3 regions of the Faecalibacterium sp. i25-0019-C1 genome follow, and region 2 is predicted to be linked to each of the others. Evidence: predicted binding sites of a transcription regulator. Region 2 holds the regulator's gene; each other region holds the start of a gene.
What was found. Region 2 encodes HrcA, which represses chaperone genes, less so after heat shock. Its sites were predicted from a motif close to TGTTAGCACTCNNNNNNNNNGAGTGCTAACA; they were not measured.

Region 1 (4,042 bases), 680 kb from region 2:
CAGACGGCTCAGAACCACGAACGTAAAGGGAACGAAGGTCAGCAGGGAAACATCGTTGGTGATGAACATGCTTCCGAAAAAGCACAGCCCGACCAGTACCAGCGTCAGCTGAAAGGTGCTGTGGGTACGGGACAGCAATGCCCGGCCCAGTCCATCAAAAAAGCCCTGCCGCCGCAGCCCGGCCATGACCGTCATCAGGGAAAACAAAATCGCCAGCGTGCGCAGGTCGATGTAGCCGAGATACTGCGCATCCGGCAGAACAAAGAAGGCGGAGACAACGGCCAGCACAGCGGCTGCGGTGAGGACCGTTTCCTGCTGAATGAATTGTTTGAGTTTCATAGAGACACATCCTTGTAATTGTAAAGGCAGCCCTGCTGCGGTGCCGGACGGCCTTTTTCCGTATTTCAGAGCAGCAGCTCAAACGACCCGATCATCAGGGGCATTCTTCAATGTGGAAGATCGCTACTTTCCCGAAGAACGGATTGCAAGTGCGTGCAGCTTCCGGCTCAAATCGGCCAGACACCATGCGATTGCCATACCGCCGGCAATTCCAAGAGCGGCCAGAAAGGTCTGCTCTCCGAAATGCTCTGCAGCAGACAAATCATTGGAGACGACTGCGTTCATGCAGTAGTAGAGGGTGCTTCCGGGAATGAGGGGAATGGCAGCGGTGATGAAGAAAGGCGTAGAGGGTGCATTGCAGCATCGGGCAAGAATTTCGGCATACAGAGCGGCACAGAAACCGGCCAACAGATTGGCAAGAAAGACGCTGTGCAGGGTGTTGGCGGCAAGAAGATAAGCCAGCCATGCCAGAAGTCCGCCTACACCGGCGGCGGGTAAGTAGCGCCGGTTCAGATTGAAGATCAGTCCGAAACCGACCGAACCAAGGGCAGCACTGAGCAACTGCGAAAAAACCTGTATCATGCGGAAATTCCTCCCATCAACCAGATGGCGGCCATCATGCCGAGTGCAAGGGTGGCGGCCATCAGAATGGCTTCCACCAGCCGAAGAGAGCCGGAAATAATGTCCCCAAGTAAGATGTCCCGGATGGAATTTGTCAGCATGATGCCGGGAATCAGCAGCATGATGATACCAATCAGAACTTTATCGGCATGAAACTGCATCCCAAAGCGGCAGAGCAGCAGAGTGGAGACACCGCTGAGAAATGATGCTATAAACTGAAATTCTACGCCATTCATACAAAAAGGCGAGAGATAGCGCTCCATCCAGCAAATCAGAACGGCAATGCCGCCGGCCAGCAGGCCGTCCCAGAGATTTCCACCAAAGAAGATGGCAAAACTGGAAGCAGCCAACACACTGCCGGCAAGATGCAGTCTTGGGTCCGGATGCTGTGCCAGAATGGCATTCAGCTGGCGCTGAAACTCTTCTATGGAAGGAGGCGCTGTGCAGATACGGCGGCTGAGCGCATTGAGCTTTTCCAATGTCAGCAGGTCATTGCTGGCAGCGTGACGCAGGCGGCGGGTCTCGGTCTGCGGCGGCAGCGAGGGCATGGTAAGCGTGACCACGATGCTGGATGTGATCACGAATACATTCACATCTTCTGCCCCATAGGCGACTGCGATTCGGTTCAAAGTGTCCTCAACGCGGAATACTTCTGCGCCACTGTTTTGTAAAGCTTCGCCCATTCGGACCAAAATGTGGAGAAAATGACTGATCTCGGTCTCTTCCACAATATCACGCTCTTTTCATCTCGGTTTCCACATTATTATAGCGGGTGGACCGGCAGAACGCAAGACGATGCAAGGACAGAGAGACTTTTTGACAACTGCATTGTTTACGCGGGCAATGGATCGCCTGGTTCTGAAGAAACGGCTTGCATCCGTTCTGTCACAGCGAAAGACTACGATCAGAGAAGAAAAAATTGAATCCAGTGCAAACGATTTTGCCGAGAATTGCATGAAATATTATAAAAGTATTATTCTTTTATGAATTTTAGCACTCTACTATTGACACTGCTAATAAACGGTGCTATAACAGTGGCGTGCTCAGGAGAAAGGGGCATGAGGGAACCGCAAGGCTCCCGGGAAGACTCCGCTCCTGATGCACGATCTTGATTTTATGCCCGACCCGAACGCCGGGATTGGAGGGTTGTTTTATGTTTATGCCTGCTGTTTTCCATGAAAATCTGTTCGATGATTTCTTTGATCCGTTCTGGAACGACGGTGCGCTGGAGCGTGCAATGAATCGTGAAGAGCGTGAAACCTTCGGCAAGCGCGGCGCAAACATGATGAAAACCGATGTGAAGCAGACCGCCGATGGCAACTATGATGTGGCTGTTGACCTGCCCGGCTGCAAGAAGGAAGACGTTCAGATGGAGCTGAGCGATGGCTACCTGACCATTCAGGCCGTCCGCAGCCACTCCAGTGACGAGAAGGACAACGATGGCCGTTACCTGCGCCGTGAGACCTTCTCCGGTACCTGTGCCCGCAGCTTCTATGTGGGTGATGCCGTGAAGAAGGAGGACATCCACGCAAAGTTCGAGGATGGCATCCTGCACATCGTGCTGCCCGCACCGCAGCAGCAGAAGGCTCTGCCTGCGAATCCCAATCTCATTGAAATCGAGTAACGTTTGTGCATCGGTGTGAGGAACACCGGCGCATAGAACCAACCCCCGGAGAACCGTAAGAAGCTCTTCGGGGGTTTTTGTATTCTGACATCTTTTCGGAAGTGAAAAAGCGTGGTACCCACAACACCGACACGCAAGAGGGCGCAGCAGTCAATCTTTTTGAAACCGCCGTCAAACACGCATAAAAGCGAAAAGAACCCGCTTTCAACATCAAATTGAAGTGAAAGCGGGTTCTTTATTGAAGTGACACCAAGTTGTCACAAAATCACAGCTTTAGAAGGCCTGTGCATCATATTTATAGCGATATTTCGCCGTAAATTCGTTTCTGCTTGATGGGGTGAATTATTTCCGACTTGTCAGCCGGTTGAGCAGCATCACAGCCAGGACAATGACACCAATGACGAGAAGAATGCCGACCATGCCGATGAGCATCATGGGCAGGGTGGTCATCCACGAAGAAAGATGAAGCATAAGTGTACCTCCGTTAAGCCATCAGGGTCAGAATCAGGCCGCCTGCAATGACGGATGCGATCTGCCCCGAAACGTTGACGCTGATGGAGTACATCAGCAGGAAATTCTGGTTATCTTCTTCCAATCCCATCTTGTTGACCACACGGCCGCTCATGGGGAAGGCGGAGATGCCGGCTGCACCGATCATCGGGTTCAGTTTTTTGCCTTCGGGCAGGAACAGGTTCAGCAGCTTTGCAAACAGCACGCCGCCTGCGGTATCAAAAACGAAGGCTACCAGACCCAGTGCAAGGATGAGCAGGGTATCGGGCCGGACAAACTTGTCAGCGGTCATCTGTCCGGCCACGGTCAGGCCCAGCACGATGGTGATGAGGTTTGCCAGCACATTCTGCGCGGTTTCGCTGAGGGCGTTCAGTACGCCGCACTCCCGCAGCAGGTTGCCGAACATCAGAAAACCAACTAGAGCTACGCTGGCAGGAGCTACCATACCGGCAATGATGGTTACCACAATGGGGAACAGAATCTTCGTCAGCTGGCTGACATTGCCCTTTTCATAGGGCATCCGGATGCGGCGGTCCTTCTGGGTGGTCAGCAGTTTAATGACCGGCGGCTGCACGATGGGCACCAGAGCCATGTAACTATACGCTGCCACCATGATGGCACCAAGGTACTGGGAGTTGAGGGTGTTAGCTACAAAAATGGCGGTGGGACCGTCCGCTGCACCAATGACAGCGATGGAAGCAGCATCCTTCAAATCAAAGAAGAAGCCTGCCAGAAACAGGGTGAAGAAAATACCAAACTGCGCTGCGGCACCAAAGAGCATGAGCCACGGTTTTTCCAGCAGGGGGCCAAAGTCGATCATAGCACCAATGCCGATGAAAAGCAGCAGGGGAAACAGCTCGTTGGACATGCCTGCTTCAAACAGGGCAGAAATGGGGCCTACGGTATCGCCCTGCGTGATGGCACCGGACAGCGGCAGATTGACCAGAA
Region 2 (4,042 bases):
ATTGCGCTGGACAGCTCGATCTTTGCCTTCTCGGCAGCTTCCTTCAAACGCTGCGCAGCCATCTTGTCCTTGCGCAGGTCGATGCCGTTCTCGGTCTGGAAGGCATCTGCCATCCAGTTGATGATGCGCTCATCGAAGTCATCGCCGCCCAGATGGGTATCACCGTTGGTGGCCAGAACCTCGGTAACGCCGTCGCCCATCTCGATGATGGACACATCGAAGGTGCCGCCGCCCAGATCGTAGACCATGATCTTCTGGTCTTCTTCCTTATCGATGCCATATGCCAGAGAAGCGGCAGTAGGCTCGTTGATGATACGCTTGACGTTCAGGCCTGCAATGGTGCCTGCGTCCTTGGTAGCCTGACGCTGGCTGTCGTTGAAGTAGGCAGGAACGGTAATGACAGCCTCGGTAACAGGCTCGCCCAGATAAGCCTCGGCATCAGCCTTCAGCTTCTGCAGGATCATAGCGCTGACCTGCTGGGGAGTGTACTCCTTGCCGTTCAGGGTCACCTTGTGGTCGGTGCCCATGAAGCGCTTGATGGAAGCAACGGTGTTCTCGGGGTTAGTGATGGCCTGACGCTTTGCCACCTGACCCACCAGACGGTCGCCGGTCTTGGTAAAGCCGACCACAGACGGGGTGGTGCGTGCACCCTCAGAGTTTGCGATAACAACGGGCTCGCCGCCCTCCATGACAGCCACGCAGCTGTTGGTAGTACCAAGGTCGATACCAATGATCTTACTCATAATGAAAACTCCTCTCGAAAGAACAAATCGTATTGTTTATGTGATGCTCAAATGTTTGTAAGCGGATGTTATATTCAAAACCCTTTCGGGTTTCTGCTTTGTTATTCGGCCACTACAACGGTCGCATGGCGGACGATCTTATCGCCCAGCTTGTAGCCCTTCTGGTAGACCGTGATGACGGTGCCGCTCTCCTGTCCGTCCGGGGCGGGGATCTGCTGCACTGCATTCATGAAGTTGGGGTCAAAGGGCTTGCCCAGCGCCTCGATCTCCTCCACATGGAGGGCATCCAGCGCCTTGGCGGCCTTGTCCAGCGTCATGGTCACGCCCTTTTTGTAGTTCTCGTCGGTGGTGGGGGCGTTGGCCGCCATCTCCAGCGTATCCAGAATGGGAATAATCTGGTTCACCGCAAAGGAAATGCCATCGTTGAACTTCTGGTCGGCTTCGCGGGTGGAGCGCTTGCGGTAGTTCTCGTACTCCGCTGCCATGCGCAGCAGCTGGTCTTTGGCCTGTGCAGCGTTGGCTTCGGCAGCATCCAGCTTTGCCTTGACGGCTTCCAGCTCACGGGCCTTCTTGTTGAACCAGCCGCCGTCCTTCTTCTTGTCATCCTTCGGGTCGGCAGCTTCAGCAGCAGGTTCCTGTTCGGGTGCTGCCTGCTGGGCCTTTTCCTCGGGAGCCGTTTCGGGCTGCTCCGCTTCCTGAGCCGGAGCCGTCTTTTTTGCTTCTTCGCTCATTCCAGATCCTCCTTATAGATCACAGTCCGCCGCGGTACGGCAGCCTGCGGGGTGTCTTTTCGTTTGCCGCTCATTCCTTCGCCAAGCTGATCTGCAAAGTAATGCAGCAGCGGCATCAGCTTCTGGAAGGGCATCCGGGTGGGGCCGATCAATGCAATGGAGCCCCACAGGCCTCCGCCCACCAGATACCGGTCGCTCACGATGCACAGGCCCGGGATCTGCGGTTCCAGATCCTCGCCCAGCAGCACGCTCTCACTGCGTTCTACCGGAGGTGCGATCAGGCCAGCGGCCTGCTCCTCGTCATTCAGCAGTGTGAGGATGTCGCCCACCTTGCCGTCCAGCTGGGGCCAGTCCAGCAGATACTGCTCGCCGCCCAGAAATACGTGGGGCTTGACGGAATCCTGCAGGATGGCCGCTGCCGCGCTGATGACAGGCACCAGCTCCGGGTCGATCTGGCTGCACAGCTCTGCCAGCAGCCGGGTGGAAAGATCCACCGGCGCTACAAAGGTAAGGTTGCGGTTGAGCAGTGCAGCAAGTGCTGCCGCATTCTCGCGGGAGAGGCCGGTGCGCACCCGTGCCACACGGGTACGAACGTAACCGGCCGTGGTAACGGCCAGCACAGCCGCTGCGCTGCGGCCCACCTGAACCACTTCATAGTGGGCGATGCACAGGTCTTCGGCGCACGGGGTGCTGATGGCGGCGGTGCAGCCGCTGATGGCGGCCAGCGCCTTGGCGGCACCTGCGGCCAGCTTTTCCGGCTCATGGTCGAGGCTTGCGAACACCGCATCCACACGGGCGCGGCTCACACGATCCAGCGGCTGATCGTCGGTCAGCAGATTATCAAGGTAGTAACGGTAGCCCTTGGCGCTGGGCACACGGCCCGCGCTGGTGTGGGGCTGCTCCAGCAGACCCAGCTTTGTCAGCGCCGCCATCTCATTGCGAAGCGTTGCGCTGGAAACTGCCATGTCAAAGTAGTTTGCCAGCACGCTGCTGCCAACGGGCTCGCCTTCGAGACCATACAGCGCCACGATCGCCTGCAAGACTCGCTGCTTGCGTGCATCCATCGTCATAGCGCCTGCCTCCTTTTTGCGTTCGCTTTGTTTGTTTAGCACTCCTTGTTCCTGAGTGCTAAGACCATTATAGCCAATTTTCCGGTGCTGTCAAGCCCCTTGGAAAAATGTTTTAAAAGATTCATAATTCTGTCATAAACGAAGAAAGCGCCCTCCTTATTATAAGGAAAGCGCTCCGGCATGTTCTTTACTCTTCCATCTGCCTTGCCAGAAATGCCGCCGCCACATTCACGGCCTTGAGCTGGGCGGCATCCGGCGTGGCCGTGCGGTCTTCGGTCAGCAGGGCCACCACGCCGGTCACATCGCCCGCCGCAATGATGGGTGCGGCGCACAGCACTGCTCGGGGCGAGCCTTCGCAGGGCAGGATGCACTTTTCGGCAATGCCCTCGCTCTGGTACAGCCTGCGGCCATCCATCAGCTTTTCCAGCGGCTGGCTGATGCTGCGGTCGGCCAGCTCCCGCCGGCCGGAGCCGCTCACCGTAAGGATGCGGTCACGGTCGGCCACCAGTGCAGTCAGCGCAAAGCTTTTGCTGAGCACCTCGGTATACTGGGCCGCTACTGCGTTCATCTCGCCAATGGGCGAATACTTTTTAAAGATCACCTCGCCGTCGCCCGTGGTGAAGATCTCCAGCGGGTCGCCGCGGCGGATGCGCTGGGTGCGGCGGATCTCCTTGGGGATCACCACCCGGCCCAGCTCGTCGATGCGGCGCACGATTCCTGTTGCTTTCATGTTTTTGCTCCTCCGTTTCCTTAAAAATGCCTGCAGCACTAGTATCTGTCAGGCCGGGCCATTTATACCTGCTGCCCCCGCGCAAAAAGACCTGCACGGAAAGCTGCCTCTTCGTTGCGTTTCCGGCAGGGTTCTGCTACAATGATACAAAAAGCCGTTTTCATAAGCACAGCACCCCGCTTATGAAGACAGATCCTAAAATTCTGCTGAGAAAGGCAGGTGTCCGGATGCCGAACATCCTCATTCTGGGCGGCGGTGCCGCCGGTCTTGCAGCCGCGCTTGCGGCGGCACAAAGTGCCCCCGCTGCACAGGTCATTGTGCTGGAGCGCAACCCGAAGCCGGGCAAAAAGCTGCTTGCCACCGGCAATGGCCGTTGCAATCTGGATAACACCGGCATTGCGCCGGAGCTGTATTTCACTGCCGACCCGGCAGCACTTCGTCCGCTGCTGGATGCCGTAAATACCGCCGACCCGCTGCGCTGGTTCCGTGCGCTGGGGCTTTACACCCGCACCGACGAGGCGGGCCGGGTGTATCCGTACTCCAATCAGGCGGCGGACGTGCTGGCCCTGCTGGAGCACCACCTTGCGCAGCACCATGTGCAGCTGCGCACAGGCTGCACCGTGCGCACCCTGAGCCAGAGCCGCAGCGGCTACGCCGTACAGTTCGAGACGGCAGAGGGCTCTGCCGAAACGCTGCGCGCCGATGCCGTCATCTGCGCCATGGGCGGCGAGGCAGGGCCGCAGTTCGGCACCGACGGCTTTGGCACCC
Region 3 (4,042 bases), 1.4 Mb from region 2:
GCGGTGCCGACATGGCAAACACAATAAAGATGGCAATGGTGGGGATGTGGGCAAAATAATGTTTTTTGGGCTGCATGAGCAAAAACCTCTCAATTTATCCTGACTGTCCGGCAAAAGAACAGAAAAAGACCGCGTTCCACTCTATTATAGCGGAGCACGGCCTTTTTGTTAAGGGGGAAATATTGATGTGCGTGGAAGCGGCAGGGGAGTAAGTCTGCTGCCTGCCGGAAAAAGTTACTTCATCAGGCTGCAGACGGCCTCGGCGTAGGCGGCGGGATCATCCACCGGCAGGCCTTCGATCAGCTGAGCCTGTGCGTACAGCAGAGCACTGTACTTCTTGAGCTTGTCGGTGTCACCGGCCTCCTGTGCGGCCTTGAGCACGGCAAACACGGGGTGGTTGACATTCAGTTCCAGAACCTTATCGCTCTTTACGCCTTCGCTGCCGGGCTGCTTGGACAGCACTTTTTCCATCTCAATGGACAGCGGGCCGTCAGCACTCAGGCACACAGGGTGATCCTTCAGGCGGGTAGAGACCTTGACCTCTTTCACCTTGCCGTCCAGTGCGTCCTTCATGGCATCGAACAGGCTCTTGTTCTCAGCGGTAGCGTCCTCGGCGGCCTTCTTCTCTTCCTCGGTCTCAAGGCCCAGATCACCGCTGTTGACATTCTTGAACTCCACGGTGCCGTCCTTGCCTTCGGCATCCTTGCGGGGATAGGTGCGCAGGATCTGCAGGCAGAACTCATCCACGTCTTCGGTCAGCAGCAGGACGTCATAGCCCTTATCCATGACCAGCTCAGCAGCGGGCAGCTTTGCCAGACGGTCGGTAGAATCACCGGCAGCAAAGTAGATATACTTCTGCTCAGCGGGCATCTTGTCCACATACTCCTGCAGAGTGACCATCTTCTGCTCCTTGGCAGACCAGAACAGCAGCAGGTCGCGCAGCAGCTCGGCGTGCATGCCGTAGTCGGAGTAAGCACCGAACTTGATCTGACGGCCGAACTCTTTCCAGAATTCCTCGTACTTCTCGCGGTCATTGGCCAGCATGGCGTGCAGCTCGTTCTTGATCTTTTTCTCCAGAGCGTTGTGGATCAGCTTGAGCTGGTTGTCCTTCTGCAGCATCTCGCGGCTGATGTTCAGGCTCAGATCCTGACTGTCCACAATGCCCTTGACGAAGCTGAAGTAATCGGGCAGCAGGTCGGCGCACTTCTCCATAATGAGCACGCCGGATGCGTACAGGGCCAGACCCTTTTCATAATCCTTGGTGTAGAAGTCGTAGGGACGGTGGCTGGGCACGAACAGCAGGGCATTATAATTTGCAGTGCCCTCGGTGCGGCTGACGATGACGCGGGCGGGGTCGGTATAATCACCAAACTTTTCCTTATAGAAGTTCGCGTACTCCTCGTCGGTCACTTCGCTCTTCTGCTTTTTCCAGATGGGCACCATGCTGTTCAGAGTTTCCAGCTCGGTGTAAGTCTCCCATTCGGGCTTATAATCCTCCGGCTTGGGATCGGGTTCCGGCTTCTGGCGCTCGTGCTGGCGCTCCATCTGGATGGGATAGCGCACATAGTCGCTGTACTTCTTCACGATGGCCACGATGCCGTACTCATCGAGGAAGTTGTCGTAGTGGTCCGTCTCAGTATCCGGCTTGATGTGCAGGATGATCTGGGTGCCTGCGGTGTCCTTCTGAGCGGGGGTCATTTCGTAGCCGTCCACACCGGAGGACTCCCACTGCCATGCTTCATCCGAGCCATAAGCCTTGGAAATGACGGTGACTTTATCGGCTACCATGAAGGAAGAGTAGAAGCCGACACCAAACTGACCGATGATATCGATGTTCTCGTCCTTGTTGTCCTTCTTGAAATCCAGAGAACCGGAGTGAGCAATGGTGCCCAGATTCTGCTCAAGTTCCTCTTTGGTCATGCCGATGCCGTTATCCTCAATGGTCAGGATGCGGTTCTCCTTATCGCGGGTGATGAGGATGCGGAAATCGCCCTTGTTCATGCCCACAGAAGGATCGGTCAGGCTCTTATAATAGAGCTTATCGATGGCATCCGATGCGTTGGAGATCAGCTCGCGCAGGAAAATTTCCTTATTGGTGTAGATGGAGTTGATCATCATATCCATCAGCTTTTTGCTTTCAGCCTGAAATTCTTTCTTAGCCATAATGCAAAACCTCTTTTTATCTGTATTCGGCACCAAGCACTCGGAATAGGATATTACTTTTGAATACTTAGCACTCGTAACTTTCGAGTGCTAATATACACCGACAAAAAGCAAAAATCAAGGGCTTTCATAAAAAGTTTAAAAAATGGTTCGTTTTGTGCTATAATGAACCGCAAAGGATGCTGTAAAAGGAGGAAATATCATGCAGCTGAAACAGCTGGAACTGGCCGGCGGTGGGACACTGACCGTTTATCTGCGTGATTGCTGTGAGCGGATGCCGAATGTGCTTGACCGGCCATTGGTGCTGGTGGTGCCCGGCGGCGGCTATACCCATGTGAGTGCCCGTGAGGGCGACCCGGTGGCGCTGCAGTTTGCGGCGGCGGGGTACCACACCGCTGTGCTGGACTACGCCATCTGCGAAAAGGCAAAGGACTACATGCCGCTGCGCCAGCTGGCCGAGGCTATTGGTCTTGTGCGGCAGCACGCGGCCCAGTGGCATATCCTGCCGGAAAAAATTGCCGTGTGCGGCTTTTCAGCGGGCGGCCACCTGGCCCTTTCCGGTGCTGTGCTGGACATTCCCGGCGAAGCGGCCCAGCCCCGGCCCAATGCAGTCATTCTGGGCTATCCGGTGGTCACGGCAGGGCAGTATGCCCACCGCGGCAGCTTTGTGCAGCTGGCGGGCAGCGCCGACCCAGCGGCACAGCAGGTGTTCGGGCTGGAGGATAAGATCACGCCGCAGACGCCGCCGGTGTTCGTATGGACCACCATGGAGGATGCCACCGTTCCGGTGGAGAACACCCTGATGCTGGTGAACGCTCTGCACCGGGCGGGCGTGCCCTGCGAGGCGCATCTGTTTGAAAAGGGGGTGCACGGTACCAGCATCAGCACGGCAGAGGTGGACCAGCCCAGCCGCCACCGGCATCACTGGGTGGAACTGGCAGTGGAATGGCTGGGAGACACTTTTGCCTTTTCCGTCTGTTAAGTCTGGATATATTTGAACGAACCTACAAAAAATTCACAATTAAACTGTTGACTTGCATAAGCCTTTGACGTATACTGGTCAGCAGGGACAAACTAAAGGAAGAAGGAAATACCTATGGTTATGGACCCGACCCTGCCGCGCATCTCTGTGCGCGACCTGATGATGCAGGCTTTTCTCACCGGATGGGAGCTTTCGGACAAGACGGTCTCGCAGGACGAATACCTGCAAAGCTCCATTCAGGTGATCGAAATGCTGCAGGTGGAACCGGAAAACCTTTATGCCGAAGAAGGCCTTGGACTGCCGGACGGCGAAGAAGTGGATCATCTGGACGACTGGCTGCGTGCCGACGGCCAGTGGCTGTACTACGGTGTAGAGGAAGAAAATTTCTTCCTGATCCAGTGGTACCCAGACGAAGCCGCCGCAAAGGCAAAACTGGCCCAGCTGGAAGAACTGGGCGACGGCAAGCAGTATCTGGTAGATTTTTCCCTCAAGCGGGAGAACCCTTCCAGTGCAGAGAACTTCGGCAATTCCAATCCGGTCCAGCTCCGCTCCTGAAAACATCACCTTAAAGCGAAAGGAAATTTTGCAGCATGCAGCTTTCTGAGATCGAGCGCGAACAGCTTTATGCCATCGTTGAAAAATACGATCATCACCCGGATGTGCAGCGGATGCGGGAGTACATCCAGCACGGCTCTGTCACCACCTACCAGCATTGCAAGAATGTGGCGCTGGTGAGCTTCTGGCTCAACCGCCGTCTGCATCTGCACGCTGACGAGACCTCGCTGGCAGTGGGTGCCCTGCTGCATGATTTTTATCTGTACGACTGGCACACCACCGGTACCTTTCACGGCCTGCGCCGCCTGTTTGAGATGCACGGCTTCTCCCATCCGGGTTATG

Region 1: the regulator HrcA is predicted to act here: its motif matches at 1,949-1,979, upstream of ACGHUK_RS04460 (Hsp20/alpha crystallin family protein).
Region 3: the regulator HrcA is predicted to act here: its motif matches at 2,229-2,259, upstream of htpG (molecular chaperone HtpG).

What each region holds. Positions count from the first base shown of each region.
Region 1 is NZ_AP031428.1:897,725-901,766, forward strand. Features, by position in the region: gene ACGHUK_RS04445 (SLC13 family permease) at 1-339, opposite strand, end outside; gene ACGHUK_RS04450 (threonine/serine exporter family protein) at 463-921, opposite strand; gene ACGHUK_RS04455 (threonine/serine exporter family protein) at 918-1,688, opposite strand; gene ACGHUK_RS04460 (Hsp20/alpha crystallin family protein) at 2,114-2,584, shown strand; gene ACGHUK_RS04465 (oxaloacetate decarboxylase) at 2,927-3,055, opposite strand; gene ACGHUK_RS04470 (sodium ion-translocating decarboxylase subunit beta) at 3,069-4,042, opposite strand, start outside.
Region 2 is NZ_AP031428.1:220,518-224,559, reverse strand. Features, by position in the region: gene dnaK (molecular chaperone DnaK) at 1-743, opposite strand, end outside; gene ACGHUK_RS01090 (nucleotide exchange factor GrpE) at 845-1,474, opposite strand; gene hrcA (heat-inducible transcriptional repressor HrcA) at 1,471-2,544, opposite strand; gene ACGHUK_RS01080 (stage V sporulation T C-terminal domain-containing protein) at 2,732-3,274, opposite strand; gene ACGHUK_RS01075 (aminoacetone oxidase family FAD-binding enzyme) at 3,502-4,042, shown strand, end outside.
Region 3 is NZ_AP031428.1:1,638,811-1,642,852, reverse strand. Features, by position in the region: gene ACGHUK_RS08095 (5-bromo-4-chloroindolyl phosphate hydrolysis family protein) at 1-76, opposite strand, end outside; gene htpG (molecular chaperone HtpG) at 235-2,163, opposite strand; gene ACGHUK_RS08085 (alpha/beta hydrolase) at 2,366-3,145, shown strand; gene ACGHUK_RS08080 (hypothetical protein) at 3,260-3,700, shown strand; gene ACGHUK_RS08075 (HD domain-containing protein) at 3,736-4,042, shown strand, end outside.